Regions from separate parts of the Neobacillus sp. NPDC093182 genome, predicted to be linked through region 2. Evidence: riboswitches for the same ligand, from Rfam matches in the RefSeq annotation. Region 2 holds a riboswitch; each other region holds the start of a gene.
What was found. Region 2 has a riboswitch for thiamine pyrophosphate ahead of thiC (phosphomethylpyrimidine synthase ThiC). Riboswitches for the same ligand answer to the same signal wherever they lie in the genome.
Positions count from the first base shown of each region.

Region 1: another riboswitch for thiamine pyrophosphate. It lies ahead of thiW (energy coupling factor transporter S component ThiW); the one in region 2 lies ahead of thiC (phosphomethylpyrimidine synthase ThiC).
Region 3: another riboswitch for thiamine pyrophosphate. It lies ahead of ACIQAA_RS00865 (ABC transporter substrate-binding protein); the one in region 2 lies ahead of thiC (phosphomethylpyrimidine synthase ThiC).

Region 1 is NZ_JBIVOI010000010.1:83,348-91,189, reverse strand. Features, by position in the region: gene thiM (hydroxyethylthiazole kinase) at 83-889, shown strand; gene thiD (bifunctional hydroxymethylpyrimidine kinase/phosphomethylpyrimidine kinase) at 902-1,708, shown strand; gene thiE (thiamine phosphate synthase) at 1,718-2,380, shown strand; TPP riboswitch at 2,480-2,587, shown strand; gene thiW (energy coupling factor transporter S component ThiW) at 2,667-3,176, shown strand; gene ACIQAA_RS18475 (LuxE/PaaK family acyltransferase) at 3,192-4,277, shown strand; gene ACIQAA_RS18470 (acyl-CoA reductase) at 4,274-5,722, shown strand; gene ACIQAA_RS18465 (ABC transporter ATP-binding protein) at 5,733-6,476, shown strand; gene ACIQAA_RS18460 (ABC transporter permease) at 6,473-7,216, shown strand; gene ACIQAA_RS18455 (ABC transporter substrate-binding protein) at 7,231-7,842, shown strand, end outside.
Region 2 is NZ_JBIVOI010000024.1:30,056-37,897, forward strand. Features, by position in the region: gene ACIQAA_RS29645 (ABC transporter ATP-binding protein) at 1-795, opposite strand, end outside; gene ACIQAA_RS29650 (YrzI family small protein) at 1,446-1,586, shown strand; gene pruA (L-glutamate gamma-semialdehyde dehydrogenase) at 2,344-3,891, opposite strand; TPP riboswitch at 4,135-4,249, shown strand; gene thiC (phosphomethylpyrimidine synthase ThiC) at 4,391-6,175, shown strand; gene ACIQAA_RS29665 (CamS family sex pheromone protein) at 6,619-7,785, opposite strand; gene ligA (NAD-dependent DNA ligase LigA) at 7,799-7,842, opposite strand, start outside.
Region 3 is NZ_JBIVOI010000001.1:156,539-164,380, forward strand. Features, by position in the region: gene ACIQAA_RS00830 (DUF6123 family protein) at 1-180, opposite strand, end outside; gene ACIQAA_RS00835 (divergent PAP2 family protein) at 196-702, opposite strand; gene sspL (small, acid-soluble spore protein L) at 789-926, shown strand; gene ACIQAA_RS00845 (TatD family hydrolase) at 1,034-1,810, opposite strand; gene ACIQAA_RS00850 (ABC transporter ATP-binding protein) at 1,767-2,555, opposite strand; gene ACIQAA_RS00855 (ABC transporter permease) at 2,552-3,319, opposite strand; gene ACIQAA_RS00860 (thiamine-binding protein) at 3,316-3,606, opposite strand; gene ACIQAA_RS00865 (ABC transporter substrate-binding protein) at 3,618-4,619, opposite strand; TPP riboswitch at 4,748-4,859, opposite strand; gene ACIQAA_RS00870 (5'-3' exonuclease) at 5,080-5,973, opposite strand; gene ACIQAA_RS00875 (sulfurtransferase) at 6,029-6,856, opposite strand; gene ACIQAA_RS00880 (dynamin family protein) at 6,875-7,842, opposite strand, start outside.

The DNA of each region.
Region 1 (7,842 bases), on a different contig from region 2:
AAGCCAGGTCCTATTATAACGGATCTGGCTTTTTTATGTTTAGAAGACTAATAGGTTAATGAATGAAGATGGGGGTGCTGTGATGAATCATCACGATGTAAGTTCTATTTTACAAAGGGTAAGAGATGAAAACCCGCTCGTACATAATATTACCAATGTAGTGGTCACCAATTTTACCGCAAATGGTCTTTTAGCACTTGGAGCTTCACCGGTGATGGCTTATGCTCCGGAAGAAGTGGCAGATATGGTGAGAATTTCACGTGCGCTAGTTCTAAATATCGGGACATTAAACAAGGACGTGGTCAGCTCGATGATCTTAGCTGGAAAAACAGCCAATGAGCTGGGAGTTCCGGTGATATTCGACCCCGTTGGTGCAGGAGCTACGCTGTTCCGTACGGAAATGGCACAAAAGATAATCGAAGAAGTGAAGGTATCTGTTATTCGCGGAAATGCTGCAGAAGTCGCCAATGTTCTAGGCGAAAAGTGGGAGATCAAGGGCGTGGATGGCGGTGCACATCAGGGAAGTAATGTCGAATTGGCTGTCACCGCGGCGCAAAAGCTGCATACCACTGTCGTGATTACCGGGAAAGACGATGTACTGACAGATGGGGAGACGACGTATTTGGTCTCCAATGGTCACCCTCTGTTAACAAAAGTGACAGGAACAGGCTGTCTGTTAACCTCTGTCATTGGAGCCTTTGCTGGAGTGGAAAAGGACTTACTGCTTGCTGGGTTGTCTGCGCTAACCTTTTATGGAATCGCAGCGGAAAAAGCATTCGAAAAAGCGGGTGATTTGGGACCTGGCAGCTTCCAAATTGAATTTTTAAATCAACTATCACACGTTTCTTCAGAGGATATTCAACAATTAGCGTCATTCAAACAAGTATAAGGAGTGTACATCATGAAAAAAGCATTAACGATTGCTGGGTCTGATAGCGGCGGCGGTGCAGGAATTCAGGCAGATTTAAAGACTTTTCAAGAGTTAGAGGTTTTCGGGATGTCAGCACTGACAGCCGTTACTGCCCAAAATACTTTGGGGGTTCAAGCTGTCTATCCGATGACTGCTGAGGCAGTTAGTAAACAAATACAATCGATTGGCGAAGATATGGGTGCAGACGCCGTTAAAACAGGAATGCTGTTTAATGCAGAAATCATTAAAGCTGTTTCTGAGCAAATAGAACACTACAACTGGCAAAATGTCGTGGTTGATCCCGTGATGATTGCAAAGGGCGGGGCGTCCCTGCTCCAATTGGAGGCCATTTCGGCATTGAAAAAGTATTTGTTACCACTGGCGATGGTGATTACACCTAATATTCCTGAAGCGGAAGTTTTAACAGGGATCTCGATTCGAACAGATGAAGATAAAGAGGAAGCGGCTAAATATCTTTATAATTTAGGAGTTAAACATGTGGTCGTAAAAGGCGGGCATGATGAAGACCGTAATGTGTCGGTAGATCTATTATATGATGGGATGGAATTTAAGACCTTTACGAGTAAAAGAATTCCTACAAAGAATACTCACGGAACAGGATGTACGTTTTCAGCGGCTGTTACCGCAGAACTAGCCAAAGGTTTAAGCGTTTATGAAGCTGTATCAAAAGCGAAGCATTTTATCCAGGCTGCCATAGAAGATCAGCTGCTGATTGGTCAAGGTCATGGACCAACCAATCATTGGGCATATCGAAAAAGAATGGTGGCGATGAGGTAGGTGACCAGCATGAATATTCGCAATAGTGATTCAATAAAAGAGGCATTGAAAGTTTACTTTATCATGGGCAGTCCCAACTGCAAGGACAATCCAGCGTGCGTGTTACAAGAAGCGATGGAAGGGGGAATTACCCTTTTTCAATTTCGCGAAAAAGGTACCGGAGCTTTAACAGGGAATGCAAAAGTTGAACTGGCCAAAGAACTTCAGCAAAAATGCAGAGAGCACCAGATACCTTTTATTGTGAATGACGATATCGATTTGGCTATTGCACTTAACGCGGACGGTGTTCATATCGGACAGGAAGATGAGCCGCCAGCGGAAGTCAGAAAGAAGATTGGCCATGATAAAATCATTGGAGTTTCTGTACATAGTTATGATGAGGCCATTACCGCGTTGGAGGGAGGAGCCGATTACTTTGGAATCGGCCCGGTTTTTCCAACGAAAACAAAAAAAGACGCCAAACCTTCAAATGGGACGAAGTTAATTGAGGAATTGCGTGACAGAGAAATAAGTATTCCGATTGTCGGAATTGGCGGAATTACTGCGGAAAACGCAGGGTCTGTGATCCAAGCAGGAGCTGATGGAGTATCGGTCATTACAGCAATTAGCCATGCTGCTTCTGTTACAGAAGCAGCTAGGAATTTAAGAAAAAGTGTTTTTGAAGGTTACTAGTCTATTAATCTATACTATGAGACCAAACTTATCTAAAAGTTCCTGAAAAAGGGTCACATGAATTGTCAATGAGACCTATAGCTTTCTATTAAAATTTCATACTTGCACTGGGGGAGCCGAAACTGGCTGAGATTAGACGATCTATCGTCTTAAACCCCTGAACCTGATCTGGGTAGTACCAGCGTAGGGAAGTGAACGATACGTCCATGAACTGTTTGAACCATCATGGTATGTATTAACCGGTAATCCCCCAGTGCTTATTAAAAAATTGGAGGGATTTTTTTTTATGAGAAAAACACACAAACTCACATTGACAGCGATGATGATCGCGATTGGCACACTTTCGAGTAATTTATTGTTTATTCCGGTTGGGTTCACAAAGGTGTTTCCGATTCAGCATTTCTTGAATGTTTTGTCTGCAGTCCTGCTAGGACCGGTGTATGCTGTTGCCCAGGCACTATGTGTCTCAATCCTGCGAAATATCATGGGAACTGGCTCCATCTTTGCCTTTCCAGGAAGTATGGTGGGTGCCTTGCTGGCAGGGCTCCTCTTTATGAAAACCAGAAAGATTTATATGGCTTTTTTCGGCGAGGTCATTGGAACGGGCATTCTTGGCGCGATTCTTTGCTACCCAATCGCCACATTAATAATGGGTCAGGAAGCAGCCGTGTTTGGATTTATCCCGTTATTTATTTTTAGCTCGATCGCGGGTGCACTTATTGGCGCGATTATCTTATCTGTCTTTTTAAAGAAGAAAGTAGCTGTATTTACTCAAAATGGCACGACGTTGAAATAGAAAGGAAGTATCATCATGGAACAGCAGCAAATCATAAATCAACTTCTTACGATCTTACAATCAGATTCGCTATCAGACGAAGAATTTAATCGAAATGCCTTACAACTATTCGCCTACCAGTACACAAATAACCTTCCATTTCGGAAGTTCTGCCAGCAAAAAGGCAAAACGATCCGGACGGTGAAATCATGGAAGGACATTCCAGCGGTGCCGATTAATGCTTTTAAAGAGGTTGACCTAACCTGCACGCCGACAGAAGAAGCAGAAAGGTATTTTATGACAAGCGGCACCACACAAGGTGTGAAAGGGAAGCACTACCATCCGACCTTACAAGTATGGAATCTTTCGATGAAAACCTATTTCAAACAGCGTTTTATGAAAGAAACGGAAAAAATTCGCATGGGTATTCTATTCCCGACCGAGGAAGAAATGCCAAATTCCTCATTAGCCCGGTATTTAGCGCTTGCAAAACAGGAGTTTGGCACGGAAGAGAGTCACTATCTTCTAGGAGAAAATGGGATTGAGCTTGAGAGGCTGATTCAAGAATTGGAACAGGCAGAACGCTCAGGTGAGCCTTATGCATTGTTAGGGGCCTCGTTCAGTTTTGTTCATCTGTTCGAAGAACTAGAAAACATCGGCCGCAGCTTTCAATTACCGGATGGAAGTAAGATTTTAGATACAGGTGGATTTAAAAATCAGTCAAAAGAATGGGAACTGGATGATTTTTATCATGAGTTATCAAGATTATTAGGTGTTCCGCGAAAAGATTGTATCAATATGTACGGTATGACGGAGTTAAGTTCACAGCTCTATGACTCTGGAAATGAACAGGTTCCATCTGTTAAATCCGGTCCTCATTGGCTAAAGACGAGAATTATACACCCGTTAACAGGTGAAGAAGTGTCTGAGGGGGAACGCGGGGTTATTGTCCATTGTGATCTGGCAAACTTTAATTCTGTCACGACTATTTTGACGGAAGACATAGGCATGAAAGTTGGGGAGGGCTTCCTTCTATTAGGCAGGGTCCAAGGAACAGAGGCAAAGGGCTGTTCAATTGCCGTTGAAGAATTTATAAAGGCAGCCACGGAGCCAGCACAATGAGAGAAATAGTTGGATACCTTCCTGATATCGGGGAAGAAATCATAGAAACCAAGATCCTTACCTTTACCAGAAAGGGTGAAGTGCTGGAGGTTGAAGCCCCGCTTCTTACTATAGAGCAAATGCAGCAGGTAACAGAAAAGGTGAAAAGAGCCAGTACCGAAGTATTAAAAAATATGAGTATTGCGGAGATTATTTCCATTATTGACACAGCGATTGAAGTACTACTTGACCGAAATTCAACTTACCGGAAAAAAGCGGAACAGCTGCTGCCAATTGTTACGGGTTACGATAAAGAAATGATTCGCCTGGGACTTACTTCCTTTTTGAAAAAGTTCCGAAAACATGAGCTGCAGCGCTTCGTGGTTGAGGACTTAGGAAATCCCATACTGTTCGATGATTTTCAGCCTCGGGTAAAAAAAGGTTATTCGAAAGCGGTGGGACCTGAATTGATTCTCCATGTATGGGCTGGAAATGTACCAGCACTCCCATTATGGAGTCTCATTTCCGGATTATTGGTTAAGTCTGGCAACATTGGGAAGGTATCTAGTGCCGAGCCTTTGTTTGCAGGCTGGTTCGCACAGGTTTTGGTCGAGGTGGCTCCCCAATTTAAAGACTGCCTGGCGGTTGTCTGGTGGAAGGGCGGAGATGAGGCACGAGAAAAGGAGATTTTTAGATATTCAGATGTGGTGGTCGGCTATGGAAGTAATAGTTCACTAGAATCGATGAGTCGTAGAATCCCTGTCACCACTCGTTTCCTGCCATTTGGACATAAAGTCAGTTTCGGGGTCATTAGCCATTCGGCGCTGGACTCACGAAAAGCATTGACGACTGCTCATCATGCGGCATTTGATATCATCCAATTTGATCAACAAGGCTGTTATTCCCCGCATATTTTCTATGTTCAAAAAGGGGGTAATGTATCACCCGCTGAGTTTGCGCAGTATCTTGCACAGGAACTGGAAAGTTATCAAAAACGTTACCCTAGGCGCACTCTTACACTAGAAGAAATGACAGCCGCCGTATATTGGCGTAACCAGGAAGAAGTATCTTCTTTTACAAACCCTACTAAACAAGTATTCGGTCAAACTGAAAACCATTGGACCGTTGTTTATGAAGAAGGTGCTGCGTTCTCACCGACTTGTTCGAATCGTGCGGTGAAAGTGATTGCTTTTGAAGAGATAGAAGACATTTTGCCAAGTATGCAGCCCTATCGCAAATTCTTACAGAGTGCTGGTATTGCTGCAGCTCCGAAGGAACTGTTTCGTTGGGCTGAAAAGTTAGGGAATATCGGTGTAACAAGAATTACTGCTCTAGGTAAGATGACTTCTCCTGAATCAGGCTGGCATCATGATGGCCGGTTTAATTTACTAGATTTGGTTCAAATGGTTGATATCGAGCATTCAGCGGAAGAGTATGCAGAATATTTTGCAGCGTATATCGATTAGGAGGCATGGAATGGCTTATTTAAGTTTACAAGATGTTCGTTACAGCTATGCAAAAAATAACCTGATTGTCGATGCCGTAAGTTTCGATGTAGAAAAAGGAAAGTTTCACAGTTTACTAGGTAAAAGCGGCTGTGGAAAAACCACGTTATTAAAGCTGGCTGCAGGATTAATAACCCCAGATGAGGGTCGTATTCTGTTACAAGGTGAAAGGATAAAACCTTCAGAAAAAATAGGCTTTGTATTTCAGGCACCAACTTTATTGGAATGGAAAACAGTAATGGATAACGTTCTTTTACCCGTATCTCTTAAACATAAAGTAACAAAAGAACATGTAGAAAAAGCAGAATCCCTTTTGGATCTAATGGGGCTGTCGCATTTAACAAAGGAATACCCAACTCGTTTATCTGGCGGTCAGCAAAGTCGTGTATCGATTGCAAGAGCGCTCATGGGATCGCCGACCCTGCTTTATATGGATGAGCCTTTCTCAGCACTTGATGCCATCACAAGAGAGGAGCTTCAAGATGATCTTCTCCGGCTTTGTGAACTCCACCAAATGACGGTGTTGTTTGTTACCCATGATATTTCAGAAGCGGTCTATTTATCAGACAGGATTGCTGTTATGGATAAAGGGAGAATCATCGATGAATTTTTTGTGGATTTACAAGACCGGCACACACCAGATAGTCGATATTCCGGGCAGTTTAGTCAGCTTTGCCTGGAAATCCGGACTGCCATTAGTGGAGGACAAAAATGAAAAATGTTTCGATTTATTCGTGGTTATTATTCATTTTGATTCTATTACTCTGGGAAATGCTGGCCAAGCAAATGTCCGAGCTGGTCCTTCCAGCACCGTCCGTTGTGGTCACCACACTGTTAGAAGGATTAACGAGCGGTTACTACACTCCCCATATTCTCCGAACAAGTTTGGAGATTGTCATCGGCCTTTTTCTTGGGAGTTTGTTAGGAATCCTTACGGGAATTTGGATGGGTGAAGTTGAGTTTATCCGAAAGCTATTATTTCCTTATGTGATAGCAAGTCAAGCTGTTCCCAAACTTGCACTGGCACCATTATTTATTCTTTGGTTTGGTTTTGGAATGACGTCCAAGGTTGTGATCACCGCATTAATATGCTTTTTCCCGTTAATGGAAAATACCGTTACGGCCATTCAATACACCGATCCTAAAAAATTAGAACTGTTTCGAATGTTAGGGGCCAACCGATGGCAGACCTTGTTTAAATTAAAAATACCTGCTGGGCTGCCCAGTATCATGGCTGGTTTTCGGGTTGCCGTTGTTCTCGCTGTTGTTGGTGCCGTAGTGGGTGAATTTATTGGAGGCAGTGAGGGATTAGGCGCTTTGATTATCGCCTCTCAAGGGATGATGGATACACCGTTAATGTTTTCGGTGCTCATATTAATCACCATACTTGGAACTTTTCTCTATCAACTGATTTATTTTATTGAACGTCGCTTATTTAAATACAGAAACCATTAAGGAGCTTATTACAAATGAAATTGAAACGAAGTATTACAGCAGTTGCCATCATCCTTGTATTGTTTTTAACCGCTTGTGGTTCAAATGTTAATCAGCAAGCTGCTGCAGGAACAGAACTGGATACAGTAAAAATCGCCAGCTGGAGCCAGCCGATTTCAGAGCAAACGAACCTGCTTGTAAGTGAGGAAAAAGATTTTTTTAAAAATGAAGATTTAGATGTTGAATTTATTCCGGGTGCAGGAGGCGGAGATGCCATCAAAAATATTCTTTCAGGTAAGGCCGATATTGCCTTTACTGATCCTGGTTCTCTCTATTTTGCCTTAAACCAAGGGGAGAAATTGAAGGTTATTTATAATATTTATCCTCAAAACGTATTCAATGTTGTTTCTTTAAAGGAAAGCAATATCACGAAACCTGAGGATTTAAAGGGGAAGAAGATTGGCGTATATAGCCTTTCCAGTGGTACACGGCAAAATCTTCTTGTTCTATTGAACCAAGCAGGCCTTTCCGAAAAGGACGTTACGATAGTTGAAACAGGTCTTTTGAATTTTGCGCCGTTAATGCAAGGTCAGGTCGACGCAACAGCAGCGACAGACACAGGCTTAGTGACAGCAGCAGAAAAGGGA
Region 2 (7,842 bases):
AACTTCGAAGAGTCCATCCTCAACCAGTTTGACATCCTGGACACCTTCCATCTGTCTTATGGTCAGCAACGCCTGTTCCGGCGCCTGTGCTTGAATATGATACGTTTGAATTTGATCTTCTCTCCGGGTAAAACTCTGAACCGGCATTACCTCAATCAGCTTGCCCTGCTGGAGGATGGCGACCCGGTCGCACATAAGCTCCATTTCGGACAACAGATGGCTGGAGACGACTACGCTGATTCCTTCTGTACGGGTTAAATGCCGCAAATAATCGCGCAGCTCACGAATCCCAGCCGGGTCAAGACCGTTTGTCGGTTCGTCCAGAATGAGCAGGGACGGCCGATGCAGCAGGGCTTGAGCGACTCCGAGACGCTGGCGCATGCCGAGTGAGTATTTTTTGACTTTGTCATGGATTCGGTTTTCTAGCTTGACTAGCGATACCACTTCGTCAATCCGTTCCTTGGTTACCCCAGGCACCATTCGGGCGTAGTGAACGAGGTTTTGGTACCCGCTCAAATACTTGTACATTTCTGGACTTTCCACGATAGCGCCGACGTGGCGGATTGCTTGCTCGAATTCAGTTTTGATATTTTTACCCTTAATCACAATCTGGCCCTTCGTGATTGACATCAGACCTACGATCATGCGGATAGTTGTTGTTTTACCGGCCCCATTCGGACCAAGAAAACCGAAAATTTCGCCTTGCGGTACGTCAAATGTAAGATCGTCGATGATGGTAGTTCGGCCAATCCGTTTGGTCACATGACTCAAGCTGATGATAGGTTCGTTACTCATATTTTCCTCCGTTAATGATAGATTTGGACATTTCGTCCTTTCGTTCACCATGTAAAATATCTTTACTCCATGAATTACTTCATCACTTTTGAGATTCACTTAGCAAGGATAGGAAGTCCCAAAAGCAAAACAACTATTTTATATGAATCGGTGAACCTTGTTTTATAAATAGCACCTTACCTATTTATTCTCGATTTGACTTTAACACATAATTTATTGTTTTACAATAAATAAATGTCGATTATTATAATAAAATTATTGTTAAATGATTTTTCATTTCAGTTTAGATACGGAAAAAGCACTTCTCTGTCACACAGGGAAATGCTTTTTTGCTTAAACGATTTAATTAATACACTTGTGCAACGAACCTGCACCATTGTTTACAACAATTTAATTTATTGCCCCGTATCTTTGATCAGCATTCAAAACGTTTATAGATCAAAGAGATATTTTGAAGGGGGAGTTGTAAATGACTCTGACTATTCTAGGTTTATATACATCAAAACTTGAAGAAATATATCAGACTAAAGCAGTAATAAACAATACTCCATAGTCACGATTTCTTTCGTTCACACACTATATATACTATACCTATAAAAGTTTAGGGAGAAATTATCATTAATAATTGGTTAATTAGAGGAGGGATTTCAATGACCGTCAATATTTTGTTCTTTACCATTATGGTCGAAAAACGAAAGATAAGTATTGAAGAAGCTATCCACCAAGAAGTGGTTGAAAAAATGTATGAGAATAATAAAGTCCAGCGAATTTCTATGTATGATTATATCTAACGCTTTTACAATTGCAGATTTTTATAAAATATAACCTTGGTTGTCGGACGTTAACATTGGTTAACGTCCGTCAAATTAAAATAGATCGGTCCGATATCAGCCAGTAAATGGTAAATAGTCTAGTGTCATAAAAAAGGAATTTCTGTTAAGAAGGTGTATAATTGAATAATGAACTTTTCACGGAGTTGTTCAATGCTGTTTCTTAATTACGGAGGTTATGATGAAGTTTTTCATAAAAATAAATACTATTAGCGCCTTATACGCTTTAGCTTTGTTTATAGCAATTGAACTCATAATAAATGTAACGCGTATAAGTAGTTTAACTGGCTGGAGATGGGATAATATTTACATTCTTGTTGCTGTTATTAATGTACTTGGACTTCTACTTTCAACAATACTATTTATTTACTTAACAAAAAAATGGAAGTTAGGTAGAAAAAACAGCTATTGGTTACTCATTCTGTGGGTACCGTATTTCATTCTTTTATTATCTTGTTTCACTGTTTTAGTTCCTCTTAGTTCAGGAGTTACACTTTTTCCAAGATTTAGTCTTTTGATATTTGGGTCTAGCCTTCTGTTTCCGGTCTACATACTTTTTATTAATGAATACGCGTCACCTTTAATTGCAGATGAAGAGGAAATAATGCAGCCATAATTGATTTGATCCATCAATTAATACAAACCTTTTATCATTCGTTCAAGTACTTCACTATCAAAAAAGCCCAATTCATATGAATTGGGCTTGAAAAATTGGATATTAATACATTTCAGATGTAGTCTTTGCTTGCATGTGCAGCAAGAGGTAGTCAGGACCGCCTGCTTTGGAGTCCGTTCCAGACATGTTGAAACCGCCGAACGGCTGATAGCCAACAATTGCTCCCGTACATGAACGGTTGAAATATAGGTTACCAACATGGAAGTCTTCACGAGCCTGCTCTAAGTGTTCACGATTAGTGGTGATAACCGCACCTGTTAAGCCATACTCGGTATTGTTCGCAATTTCAATGGCTTCCGTAAAATCCTTCGCCTTCGTAAAACCAACTACTGGACCAAAAATCTCTTCCTGCATGATGCGTGCACCTGGAGAAAGGTCTGCAATTACAGTCGGTTGAATGAAATAGCCTTTTGAATTGTCTCCTTCTCCGCCAGTCATTAGTCTTCCTTCTTGCTTGCCGATTTCAACATATTCCATGATTTTCTTGAAAGCATTGTTGTCGGTAACTGGTCCCATGAAAGTTCCTTGCTCAGTTGGGTCACCTACAGTTAATTGGTTGGTTAATTCAACAACACGGTTTAAAACCGTATCATAAACATCCTCAACGATTACCGCACGAGAACATGCTGAACATTTTTGACCAGAGAAGCCAAATGCGCCTGCAACGATTGATTGTGCAGCCAGCTCTAAATCTGCTTCGGAGTCAACCACAATCGTATCTTTACCGCCCATTTCAGCAATCAAACGCTTCATCCAAACTTGACCTGGATTCACTTTAGAAGAGCGTTCGAAAATACGAAGTCCAACGTCGCGTGAACCTGTGAAGCTGATGAAACGAGTATCTTTATGGTCTACTAAGTAGTCGCCCACTTCAGCACCGCTTCCTGGTACGAAGTTTAATACACCTTTAGGCAGACCTGCTTCTTCCATTACTTCAACGAATTTCGCTGCAACAATTGGAGTGGTAGAAGCTGGTTTTAATAAAACGGTATTACCTGTAACAATCGCTGCTACTGTTGTACCAGCCATAATTGCTAATGGGAAATTCCAAGGTGAGATGATGATTCCCACACCTAGTGGAATATAGTTATAACGGTTAAATTCGTTTGGACGGCTATTAACGGGAACACCATCTTTAAGTTCCAGCATTTGGCGGCCATAATATTCAAGAAAGTCAATTGCTTCTGCAGTATCTGCATCCGCTTCCTTCCATGGTTTACCTGCTTCCTTTGTTAAAAGGGCAGAGAACTCGTGCTTACGGCGGCGAATAATGGTCGCTGCTTTAAATAATACATCTGCACGTACTTCTGCTTTCACTTTTTTCCAAGTTTTGAACGCTTCAACGGCTGCCTGCATTGCTTGTTCCGCAAGATCTCTGCTAGCTTTTGAAACGGTTCCAATTATTTCTTCTTTATTTGAGGGATTATAAGAAACGATTTTATCTTCTGTTGTAATTTTTTCTCCGCCGATTACAAGTGGGTAATCTTTGCCTAAATAACTCTCAACTGTCTTTATCCCGTTAAGATAGGCCTGACGGTTTTCTTCAATTGTAAAATCTGTGAATGGTTCATGCTTATAAGGTTGTACCATGTCTTAAAACCTCCTATGTATTAAAAAACATTACATCCTCGTACATTCTAACATGTTTCTTTTACACGTATCAATGGATAGCCATTAAGGCATATTTTGGCAAAAAAAACCTGGCGTATGGTTAACCCTACTATACTCAGATGAGGATATTATTTCCAAGTAGATACGGTTTTTATATTTTTTATTTTTTTAATGTTCCTTTTATTTTACTTAAGACTCATGTATACTAAAACCAAATTGAATAGTAATAACTAGGGGAGTCCAATAAGGTGGGCTGAGAGAGAAACACGTTGAAGTTTCTTGACCCTTCGGACCTGATCTAGATCATACTAGCGTGGGGAAGTTAGAAAAAGTCATCATGTATTGAATAAACTTCTACATATAAAGCCGGTCCATCCTTTTTGGACTCGGCTTTTTTTATGTACTTCATTACTTTTCATCCACTCGTTTTGTTCTAGATCTCGACCTTTAATTTTAAAAACAGGGAGAGATTTACTTTATGTCAACAACTTCATTAAACGAAAAACGCATTTCCATCATGTCTAGCTTTTCAGGTAGTAAAAAGGTTTATGTTGAAGGCTCAAGACCCGATATCAAGGTACCAATGCGTGAAATTGAACTTAGTCCGACAACAGGCACCTTTGGTGAAGAAGAAAATCCGCCAATTCGGGTCTATGATACAAGTGGGCCATATACGGATACTGATTATTCAGTTGATATTACAAAAGGTCTTCCTTCTCTTCGAAGCTCATGGATTCATGAACGAGGAGATGTTGAGGAATATGAAGGAAGAGAAATTAAGGCTGAAGACAATGGATATAAGGATGAGAAAGATCCTCGTGCTAATCATAATGTTTTCCCGGGTTTAAAGCGTAAACCATTACGTGCAAAAAAAGGAAGAAACGTCACACAGCTTCATTATGCAAGGAAGGGCATCATCACTCCTGAGATGGAATTTATCGCATTAAGGGAAAATATGAAACCTGAATTTGTGCGTGAAGAAGTTGCAAAAGGGCGAGCAATTATTCCTTCTAATATCAATCATCCAGAGGCAGAGCCTATGATTATTGGACGTAATTTCCATGTTAAAATCAACGCAAATATTGGGAATTCTGCTGTTTCATCATCCATCGAAGAAGAGGTCGAAAAAATGACATGGGCCACACGGTGGGGTGCTGATAATATTATGGACCTATCAACAGGTAAAAACATTCATACCACAAGGGAATGGATTATTCGTAATTCGGCTGTTCCTGTAGGAACCGTTCCTATCTACCAAGCGCTTGAAAAAGTAAATGGTGTTGCCGAAGATCTAACATGGGAGGTTTATCGTGATACCTTAATTGAACAAGCCGAGCAAGGCGTGGATTACTTCACCATTCATGCTGGTGTTCTTTTGCGATATGTTCCGTTAACAGCAAAGCGTTTAACAGGTATTGTATCTCGAGGTGGATCTATTATGGCACAATGGTGTCTTCACCACCACAAAGAAAACTTTTTATATACTCACTTTGAAGAAATCTGTGAGATTATGAAAACTTATGATGTTTCATTCTCCTTAGGAGATGGTCTACGCCCTGGTTCAATTGCGGATGCCAATGATGAAGCACAATTTGCGGAATTAGAAACTCTTGGAGAATTAACAAAAATTGCTTGGGAGCATGATGTACAGGTAATGGTTGAAGGTCCAGGACACGTACCTATGCACCTTATAAAAGAAAACATGGACAAACAACTGGAGATTTGTAAGGAAGCTCCTTTCTATACTCTAGGTCCACTTACAACTGACATAGCTCCTGGCTATGATCATATTACATCCGCGATTGGTGCAGCCATGATTGGTTGGTTTGGTACGGCTATGCTTTGTTATGTAACACCAAAAGAACATTTAGGTCTACCAAACCGAGATGATGTACGTGAAGGTGTTATAACTTATAAAATAGCTGCACATGCTGCTGATTTAGCAAAAGGACATCCAGGTGCACACAAAAGAGATGACGCCTTATCAAAAGCTCGTTTTGAATTCCGTTGGAGAGATCAGTTTAATTTATCATTGGATCCTGAACGAGCTTTGGAATATCATGATGAGACGTTACCTGCAGAAGGTGCAAAAACGGCACATTTCTGTTCAATGTGTGGACCGAAGTTTTGCAGCATGAGAATTTCTCAAGATATTCGTAATTACGCGAAAGAAAACAAGCTTGAGGCGAATGAAGCTATCGAAAAGGGTATGAAGGAAAAAGCTACAGAGTTTAAACAATCTGGGGGTAACATTTATCAATAACTTTCTTGGGAGGCTATTTCGGTGAAGATCCAAAAAATTGAAGAGGAAATTACTCAGTTGAAAATTCATCTTGCCTTTTTGGAAAAACGTTTAGTAGAAATACAACAAAATTGTGATCATCATTTTAAAATCAATCTATATTATGAAACATGTATCAAGTGTAATAAAGTAAATGTTTTATATTATTAGCAGTGGAAGGCTAAAAAAATATTAAAAGAAACCTTGCCTTACTATTATCTTTTTAAAAGAGGCAAGGTTGTCTATCTTCAATTACTTAAATAAAAGGACATTCCTTTAGATATTTTTTCGACAATACTGGCCCACAAGTGGAGTGCTGTGCAAATAAATAAACAAAAGGACAACACATATTAGTGATACTAAAATATGTATTGTCCTTTATTTATAAAGAATTTTTAAGTTACGTCTTGATAATTTTCGCCAGGTTAATATATATGCACAAACGGTTCAGCCTCATTTGCCTTGCGGACGATTAATGCCTCAGGTCCGTCAACAGAGGTGACACTTACCGAAACGGATATATAATCTGGAAAATGCTCTAGGACAAGCCCTGTTACATATTGAGTAAAACCAATGGCTTCAGATTTCCCATAGAACTGAATCGGAATGGTGATATCTAAATCAGTAAATTGATCCCCAATATAAAAGGCGCGGCCAATTACACCATTAAAGTTTGGAAAATACTCCTCCACATCCTGCTTAAAGTTTAAAAATGCAGTTACGTCATCACGGTGTGCCTCTTGTGCCTCTGTAGATGGAAATAGGAAATACTTTTCAGCCACCGGCTCCCAGGTATTAATGGTTGAGCTTCCTTTATCGACATTGGTATAGGTAAAAAAGGTGCCAGGCACCACAGATGACCTGCTTTGCTGTTCAAACAGAGCAATGGTAATCGGAACATCCTTTAGATTTTTCATGGCCCGCAGGCGCTTAAGGACTTCCTCGGCAATCTTCTTTCCTTCCCGTTCCATTTCAGCAAAATCGATTTCCCTCTCAAAATAAGGTTCACCCACTGCTGTACGGTAATAATGAACGGAATTTAATGCCAATCCAATCACGACACCGCCTAATTTTACAGTATCGTTTTCTCCTTTAATCAGGTAATTATGTTCTAAGATATGGGCTAAGTAAATAGGACTGTTAGTATTCCCTTCCCTAAAATCTGCCCCGTCTTCCATAAGCGGGTTTAAACCAATGTTTTCACTTTCCTTTAAACCCTCTTCAGTTAATTGAGCTGGTGTAAATTTGCGGTTCAGCCACAATCTCACGGTATTACGCTTTAACTCCTGTCCTTCACGGAACAAATAGGTTTTGGGGTCAAATTGATGCTGAGCAATCCTCATCAATCCTGTTTCAAATTCATTAATGTCATATCTAGTATTAATATTTCCAACTATTAAACCGCGTGCTTCCCCAGGCTCGAACGGTAAAATCGTCCGATAATAGTTGTCGGAAATATTATATTTCGGAATAATTGCTTTCTCTTCCGCCTCTTCTTTTGTTTGGACAACGTTCTCCTGCTTTTGAAAATTTGGTGCACATCCACTAAGCAGTAAGATAAGGGAAAGAGCGAGCAATGAGAGTTTTCTCACGTCGATACACCTCTTATTTATTTAATTCTAGTACAAGCTTCTCCTCGTCCCATACTT
Region 3 (7,842 bases), on a different contig from region 2:
GCCATCAAAGGTTTTCTGGGCTTTTAATGTGATCTCTATTGCGGAATTAATCAATTCATCGGAAGCATTCGTGTATTGTTTTCCGAAATAAATAAAACCGATTGCATCCTCTTGAAATTGAAAACCTTTTCCTTCCAAATAATGCAAGTACTCATCAACTGTCCGCACTGGCTTCTCCATCCCTCTCCAAGCAATCTAAAACCATCTACTATCCGATTTTAACTTAAAATTCGACATTTTTCTACTATTTTTTGTGCATATATGCCCAACCACTCCTACTAATGCCCCAAGGAGTGCACCACCGATTACTTCTTCGGGCTGATGTCCTAACATTTCCTTCAACTTTTTTGGAGCTTCTTGTTCAAATTCTACACTTTCTTCTTTATCTACTTTTTCCATTAAATCATGCATAGAATTCACCTTTAAGGTAAGTTCACCTGTCTGCCGCCGAATACCTTGAGCGTCATACATAACAATCAGCCCGTAAACTAGGGATAGGGCAAAATCAAATGTTGGTAGCCCTCGTTGTAAAGCAATATAGGTGGTTAGTGTAGAAACTCCGGCTGAATGGGAGCTTGGCATTCCACCCGTTTGGAAAAAGAGGTCTGGGCGCCATTCTTTCTTTTTATAGTAATGAATGGGGATCTTTAAGCCCTGTGCTAAAGCAATACTTGATAGGGCTAAATAAACACCTTTGTTCATTTTTATCACCTCTTATCTTTATTGTTTAGAAAGTTGAGTTTTATTATTCCGAGTGGAAATACTAAAAAAATGGGAGGTGAACAGCGGTGAGTAAACACGGTTCAAGAAATCGCGGTGTCAAGGCGCCTGGAGTTAATCCACAAGGCTATGGTCAGGATGCTGAAATGACAGAAGATCCTAAAAGTAAATTAGAAAATGCTGCTAAAAAAAGCAACACTAAATAAAAATGGAAAAGGCTGTCCCATCTATGGGACAGCCTCATGTTTCAGGATTAAAACATTTACCCTTTTATAAAGAAGATGTAATGAATCCAATATTAGCACCAATTAATCTATATATTAAAAAATTTTTTTGTATTGTTTCGAATCTCCGTATTTATATCACGAAAATTCATACCTTTGATTTCCGCTATTTTTTTAAGCGACTCCTTCATCATAAGGGGGTGTGTCCTTTTTCCAGAAAATGGACCTCCGAAAGGCCATGGGCCATCTGTTTCAACCATAATTTGATTAATCGAATAATTTCGAACTAAAGTGACGTTTTCAGGTTCTTCCATGGCAACCTCCGGAGTAACTGAAACAAAGTATCCGTTTGCCAACATTCTCTCGGTTGTCCGCTGATCCCCTTTAAACCAGTGAAAATGAGCCTTAGAAACAGAATGCTTTTCGAGAAGATCACAAACAACTGGGGCATCAGCATAGACTGCATGAAGAGAGATTGGCTTTTCCCATTCTTTCGCTAGATTCACAAATACTTCAAGCAATTCAATATAGCGGCCATAGTCCTTTTTTGTGACTTTATTTTCTGCCCTCATAAAAAATGGCAGCCCTATTTCGCCTACAGCAATCATTTTGTCTTTGTTAATTCTCATCCAGTTTATTAGTTCATCAAGTTCTTTTTCTGTTGGCAGAAGCTGCTCAGGGTGAAAACCAAATGCTGGTTTTACGATAGGAAATTGTTCCGATAAAACTAGATTCCTTTTACAGGAATCCAGATTCATCGAAACTGAAACCAGTGCTTCAATGGTTTCATTCTCCTCAGCTAGCGCGGCAATTTCACTGTCATCATATTGATCTAAATGAATATGTGCGTCTATTAGCTTCCCCATCGTTGTCACTTCCTACGTTTTTTAATGAATAAGTAACAGTCCGCTTCCATTTTAGAAATTTATCATCTAAAAACAAGCTTTCATCCCGCGGGCGTTTGAACGGGACCTCGAATTCCGCTGCCACTTTTGTTGGCTTTGCGGAAATCACAATGATCCTGTCCGATAGAAACAATGCTTCTTCTATCGAATGAGTAACAAACAGCACGGTCCGGCGAAAATCCTCCCAAATCGAAAGAAGCCATTTTTGCATCTCTAATCTTGTTAATTCATCAAGCGCCGAAAAAGGCTCATCAAGACAAATAAGAGATTGGGGGCTGAGAAGGGCGCGTATAAACGCGACGCGCTGCTTCATTCCGCCGGAGAGTTCTTCCGGACGAGCATGAACATAGTCAGCAAGACCGGCTTTATGAAGCATTTCGATCGCTTTATCACGATCCTTTTTACCCTGCAGTTCAGCTCCGAGCAATACATTTTGCAAAACAGTCCGCCAAGGCAGGAGGGAAGACGTTTGCGGCATAAAACTAATCGAGCCGCGTTTCCCAATAATATTATTCCCTTCAAGTTGAATGACGCCTTTATCGGGAGTCATGATCCCGCCAATTAAGTTAAAAATTGTACTTTTTCCACTTCCGGATGGACCTATAATGGTAACAAACTCTTCTTTTTCAATCGAAAAAGATAAATCTGAAAGAACCTCATTTGGTCCAAAACTTTTTACAATGTGATCAACCAGTAAATGACTCACTCCACGCTGCCTCCCTTGCTTTGCCAACGAATGAAATACTTTTCGGCTGCAACTATAACTGCAAAAAATAAGAGACTTAGTACCATGATCGATAGAATGGCAACGAATACCTTGTCTGTCCTAAATGAAGAAGACGCTAAGGTCATATAAACACCAATTCCTTTTTCCGCTCCGAGCCATTCAGAAATGACAGCCCCCATAACACTATAAGTTGCTGAAATTTTTAAGCCCGAAAAAATGGATGGGAGTGCATATGGCCATTCCAGCTTCCAAAACAATTGAGACTTTCCAGCCCCAGCCATCAACATATAATGTTTATGGGAATATGGAACTTGTTTAAAACCGTCTAAAGCTGCCACAGTGATTGGGAAAAAACAGGTAAGGGTAATTACAATTATTTTAGGTAATAATCCAAATCCAAACCATATGACGAGCAGGGGGGCGAGGACAATAATCGGAACATTTTGTGATAAAATAAGTAACGGATACACTGAGTCTCGGATCCAAGGGACCAAATGCAGCAAGACAGCAACAACTAATCCAACAGTAGTCCCTGCCAAAAACCCCTCTACCGCAATTGTCGCTGTTGAGATTAAATCTGGATAGAACGATGTCCAACCTGAAATAATCTCATTCAATATCTTTGTAGGTGCCGGTAAGAGCCAATCTGGTACTTTCGTTATCTTTACAATGATTTCCCATAAAATGAACAAAAGAAGGAGAACCGCAATCGGTCTCCATCCTTTACTAATTAAATAGTTCATCGATATTTTTCCGTCAGGGTTTCTAGCGTAATACCTGCTGGCTGGTAAAGTACTTTAATTTGAGAAATCACATTTTTACTGCCCATTTCCATCATCCGTTCGTTCATTTTTTCAATGATTGAAAACAAATGGGATAACTCGCCTTCCATTGTTGTCTCTAACGGATGGACCTCATATTTAACCCCGGACTCAGCAATCACTCGAATTGCTTCGTCCACATATGGAATTACATCTCCACCATCAGACGGCTTCGGGATAATTTGTATACTGACTAGTGCATTTGCCATAGTAACCTCTCCTATTCAGGTAAGAACTCATTCGTAAAAGCTTTTTTAGCTTCTAATTCTTTTTCTAGTAATCCATTTTCAAACATCCAGGAAGCATAGTTCTCCCAAACCTCAAGCTTTTGTTCACCCCAGCGTGGTGCATCATCCTGGTATTTAGGCGCTAACCATTCTTGACTCTTTTTCACTAGCTCCGGATCTAAATCTGGCGCTGCTTTTAATAAAATATCTGCTGCATCACCTGGGTTTTCGATAGCAAATTCATACCCTTTAGCAGCTGCTTTAACAAAAGCTTTTACCGTGTCAGGGTTTTCTGAAATCATTTTTTCATTTGTTGTTAATACAGGCGTGTAATAATCTAGTTTTTCTGAGTAGTCTGTTAAATATACCATGTTTATTTTCTCACCGCGCAGCTCTGCCTCAACTCCGGTCCACCCATAATATATCCAAGCAAAATCAATATCTTTTTTAACCGCGGTAAAGAAATCCGTGTCTCCAATATTGATAATTTTCACCTTCTCAACATCGGCATTTTCTGTTTTCATTAATGAATCGATTACAGATTTTTCTGCAGGTGATCCCCATCCGCCATATGTTTTACCTGCAAAATCCTTTGGTGTAATAATGTTTTTATCTGCAGGAGAGGCGAATCCAGATGTATTATGCTGAATTACAGCTGCAATTGAGACAAGCGGGACACCTTGAATCCGAGCCTGTGTTACACCTTCTTGATAGCCAACCCCAAATTGTGATTTTCCGGATGCAACTAATTGGTCAGCACCTGCTTCACCCGGCATAATAATATTGACATCAAGGCCTTCTTCTTGAAAATAGCCTTTTTCCTTCGCAGCATATAACCCTGTATGGTTCGTGTTTGGTGTCCAATCTAATACAACCGTAACTTTTTCTAGGTTCTTTTTATTGTCTTGCTCACTTCCCTGTGAATTTTCCTTAGTATTTGTACCACAGCCTGCAATTAACAAGACAGATAGTAACAAACTAAACCATGTCTTCACTCTTATCATCCTCTTTTATGTAATTTGCAGGAAATAGGCTTGGATAACATTTCACGTTTTTCACTTAAAAGGACGTCTTTAAAAATAAAAAAGCGCCCTAGTTTTAAGCATGGGCGCACACTAACAAAGATCGTTTGTTAAATATGTTCCCTCCGCTGGTGTTAACCAGATCAGGTTCAAAGGGTCATTATCTCATGGATAACCTCTCAACCGGCAACACCGGCTCCCCTATTTTTTAGTCAATTTCCTACCATCCTTTATATTATAATTGCATTTTAGCGATTATCCTATTAAAAAGCATTATAAAAAGTTTTTTTCTCCGGAGTCACCAATATATTCTCACCAACGAAATGAAAGCCTATTTATTAATATTTCTCGCGTCTTTCAATAAAGAAATCCCGACGCTTAATAAGTAAATTATATGGAAGGAGGCTGTCCCTAGTTGGGACAGCCTCGGATTTTAGGAAACAAACGATGCTTCAAGCGGCAGCAAGCGCTGCAAGCCGCGAAGTTCCAGTTCATTTAATTTATTTAAAGCTTTTTCTTTCTCAATCTTCAATCCGGCTTCAGTAAGGTTACACGTTACAGGGACGTCACACTTAATTTCCGCAAGCATACGTGATAAGTGGAGCATTTCTAAATCCTGCTCAATTTTTGTTTTATGAGATTTTGAAAGACGATCAAGATTGGATATGATCCCCTCAACATGCTCAAATTCCTTTAAAAGCTTAAGAGCCGTTTTCTCACCAATTCCCTTCACTCCAGGATAGTTGTCACTAGGATCTCCCATTAAAGCTTTTAAATCGATCATTTGGCGCGGTTTGATTCCTTTCTCCTCAAAGAAGGTATCAGGAGTATGAACAAGGTAATTCCCATAGCCTTTTTTCAATAAAATGACCGAAATACTTTCATCCAACAGCTGAAGGATATCTTGGTCACCCGTTAAAATGGAAACATGTGCATGTTCCCTGGCTTGATATGCAATCGTTCCTATGCAATCATCTGCTTCATAGCCCGCCAACCCGATGTTAGGGATGTCAAAGGAGGAAACTACTTCTTTAACTAAATCAAATTGAGGGATTAATTCGACTGGTGCTTCACCGCGATTCCCTTTGTAGGCGTCAAATAATTCAGAGCGAAATGTTTTACTGCCCATATCCCAACAAACTGCTACGTGAGAAGGATTAAAGTACGAAACCGCAGTAAATAAATGTTTTATGAATCCGTGAATTCCATTCGTCGGAATTCCTTTTGAATTTATCATAAACTGACCTGTTACAGCCGTAGCGTAAAATGCACGAAATAACAGCGCCATTCCATCAACTAGCATAAGTGAAGGTTTTTGATTTTCCAAGGTATAGACCTCCTATCGTATAAAAACAATACGGCTAATATTATAACATAAAAACTTACTCTATTTTGTTTTCTTGATAGGAAATCCAGTCGCTAAAACTTCCCAAGTAAAGTTTTACCTTTTCAAAACCTGCTGCCTTTAATGCTAGATAATTGGGTGCAGCCGTAACGCCCGACCCACAGTAAACAATGATTTCGCTTTCAGGATTAATGTCTGTAAAGCGTTGTTTTTGAATGTCTGCAGGCTTATAGTATCCGGCATTTAGACCTTCAAACCATGGCTTATTAATTGCTCCAGGGATTCGTCCGGCTTTTTTATCAATGGGTTCCTCTAAGCCTAAATAGCGTCTTTCTTCTCTCGAATCAATTAAGATTGTATTTGTATCCTGTTCATCCGCCACTGCTCTTACTTCATCTATACTTGCAAGCATGGCGAGATTAATCTCGGGTTTAAAGGTGGTTTTTTTGAAAGCAGGGACATCTGATGTTACCGGGTAATTTCCTTCCCGCCAGCCTTTAAAGCCGCCATCCAAAACAAATACTTTTTCATGTCCGAGATATTGCAGCAGCCACCAAAACCTTGCAGCAAACGCACCTTCACCTTGATCATAGGAGATTACTGTTGTGTTTTCATCAATACCTGCATGTTCAAGTTTATCACTAAACGCTTCGATGTCAGGCATTGGGTGCCGGCCGCCGTGTTCAGCGGCCTCGCCCGATAAATCTCCCTCAAGATCAAAATAGCAAGCACCAGGAATATGAATGTTTTCATATTCCTGTCTGCCTTTTTTAGGGTCGGCTAAAGAAAAAGTGCAGTCCACAATACGGACATTTTGCTCATTTAAGTTTTTTAACAGCCATTCTTTGTCGATTATTAGATTCATAGCCATCCCCCCAATGAATTAAAACTTAGACTCTTCAAGCTTTTGGTAAACTTCTTGTAATTTTTCGATGGATACGCCGCCATCTAAGGCGGTAAGAAGACTTAAATAAAAATCCTCTGCCTGCTGCTCTATTTGGGTGATTAATTGTTCAAATTGGCCGGACACAATACCGGAGTAATATTCAGCTAGTTTTTGACCTTCAGATTTCAGATAATCATCCGCAGGGACATTTAAAACTTGATATAGCTCATCACTCATATGCTTCTTTTCATTTTTTTCAAAAAAGGATTTTGGATTTTTAAAATAAGACAGTGCTTTTGTAAACAGCTGTTTATTTAAATCACTGAAAGCTAGAGGAAACTCAATCTCCTCTTCATGTTTCATCTCAAAAGTTGAAAATGATAAGTCTTTATTTATTTCCTTCATGCTTCGAGTTAGGCCAGTATAATAATCCGCTAAAACTTTTCCAGCAAAAGAGTCTAGTCTAACTGTTGTTGCTCGCAGCTCCTGTGCGAAATCGAAGCCTAGACTTTCCAACAGCTCATCCAAAGCTGATTGTAACGCCTTCTTTAAATTTCTTCCGTCATCTCTTAACAAAGCAGGATTAAAGGATTCTTTAAAAAAGTCACCAAACCGGAGGAATACTCTTTGTTTAATATAGTAAAGAAGTTCTTCACACTCCTGGGTTATTCTTTTTTGTAAACCATCTGGTGTTTGCTTTTCCAGTAAAGTTTTAATCATCGCTTTTTGTTTTTCAATTTCAGTACGTTTTTTGTCCTTAACGGATTGGTCTTCTTTCGAATTCTCAACTAGTTTTCCTACTAATTCATAAACACGATTTAATTCGTTACCTGCTGATGTAAGAGCCATTTCCGTTAAATCATTTGAAATAAAATGATAGAAATCCCCTTCAAAATTCCCCATGCCCGACTTTGCATTTGTGTTTGGTTCTAATTTTTCCTTTAGGGCCAGCAAGCTAGATAATG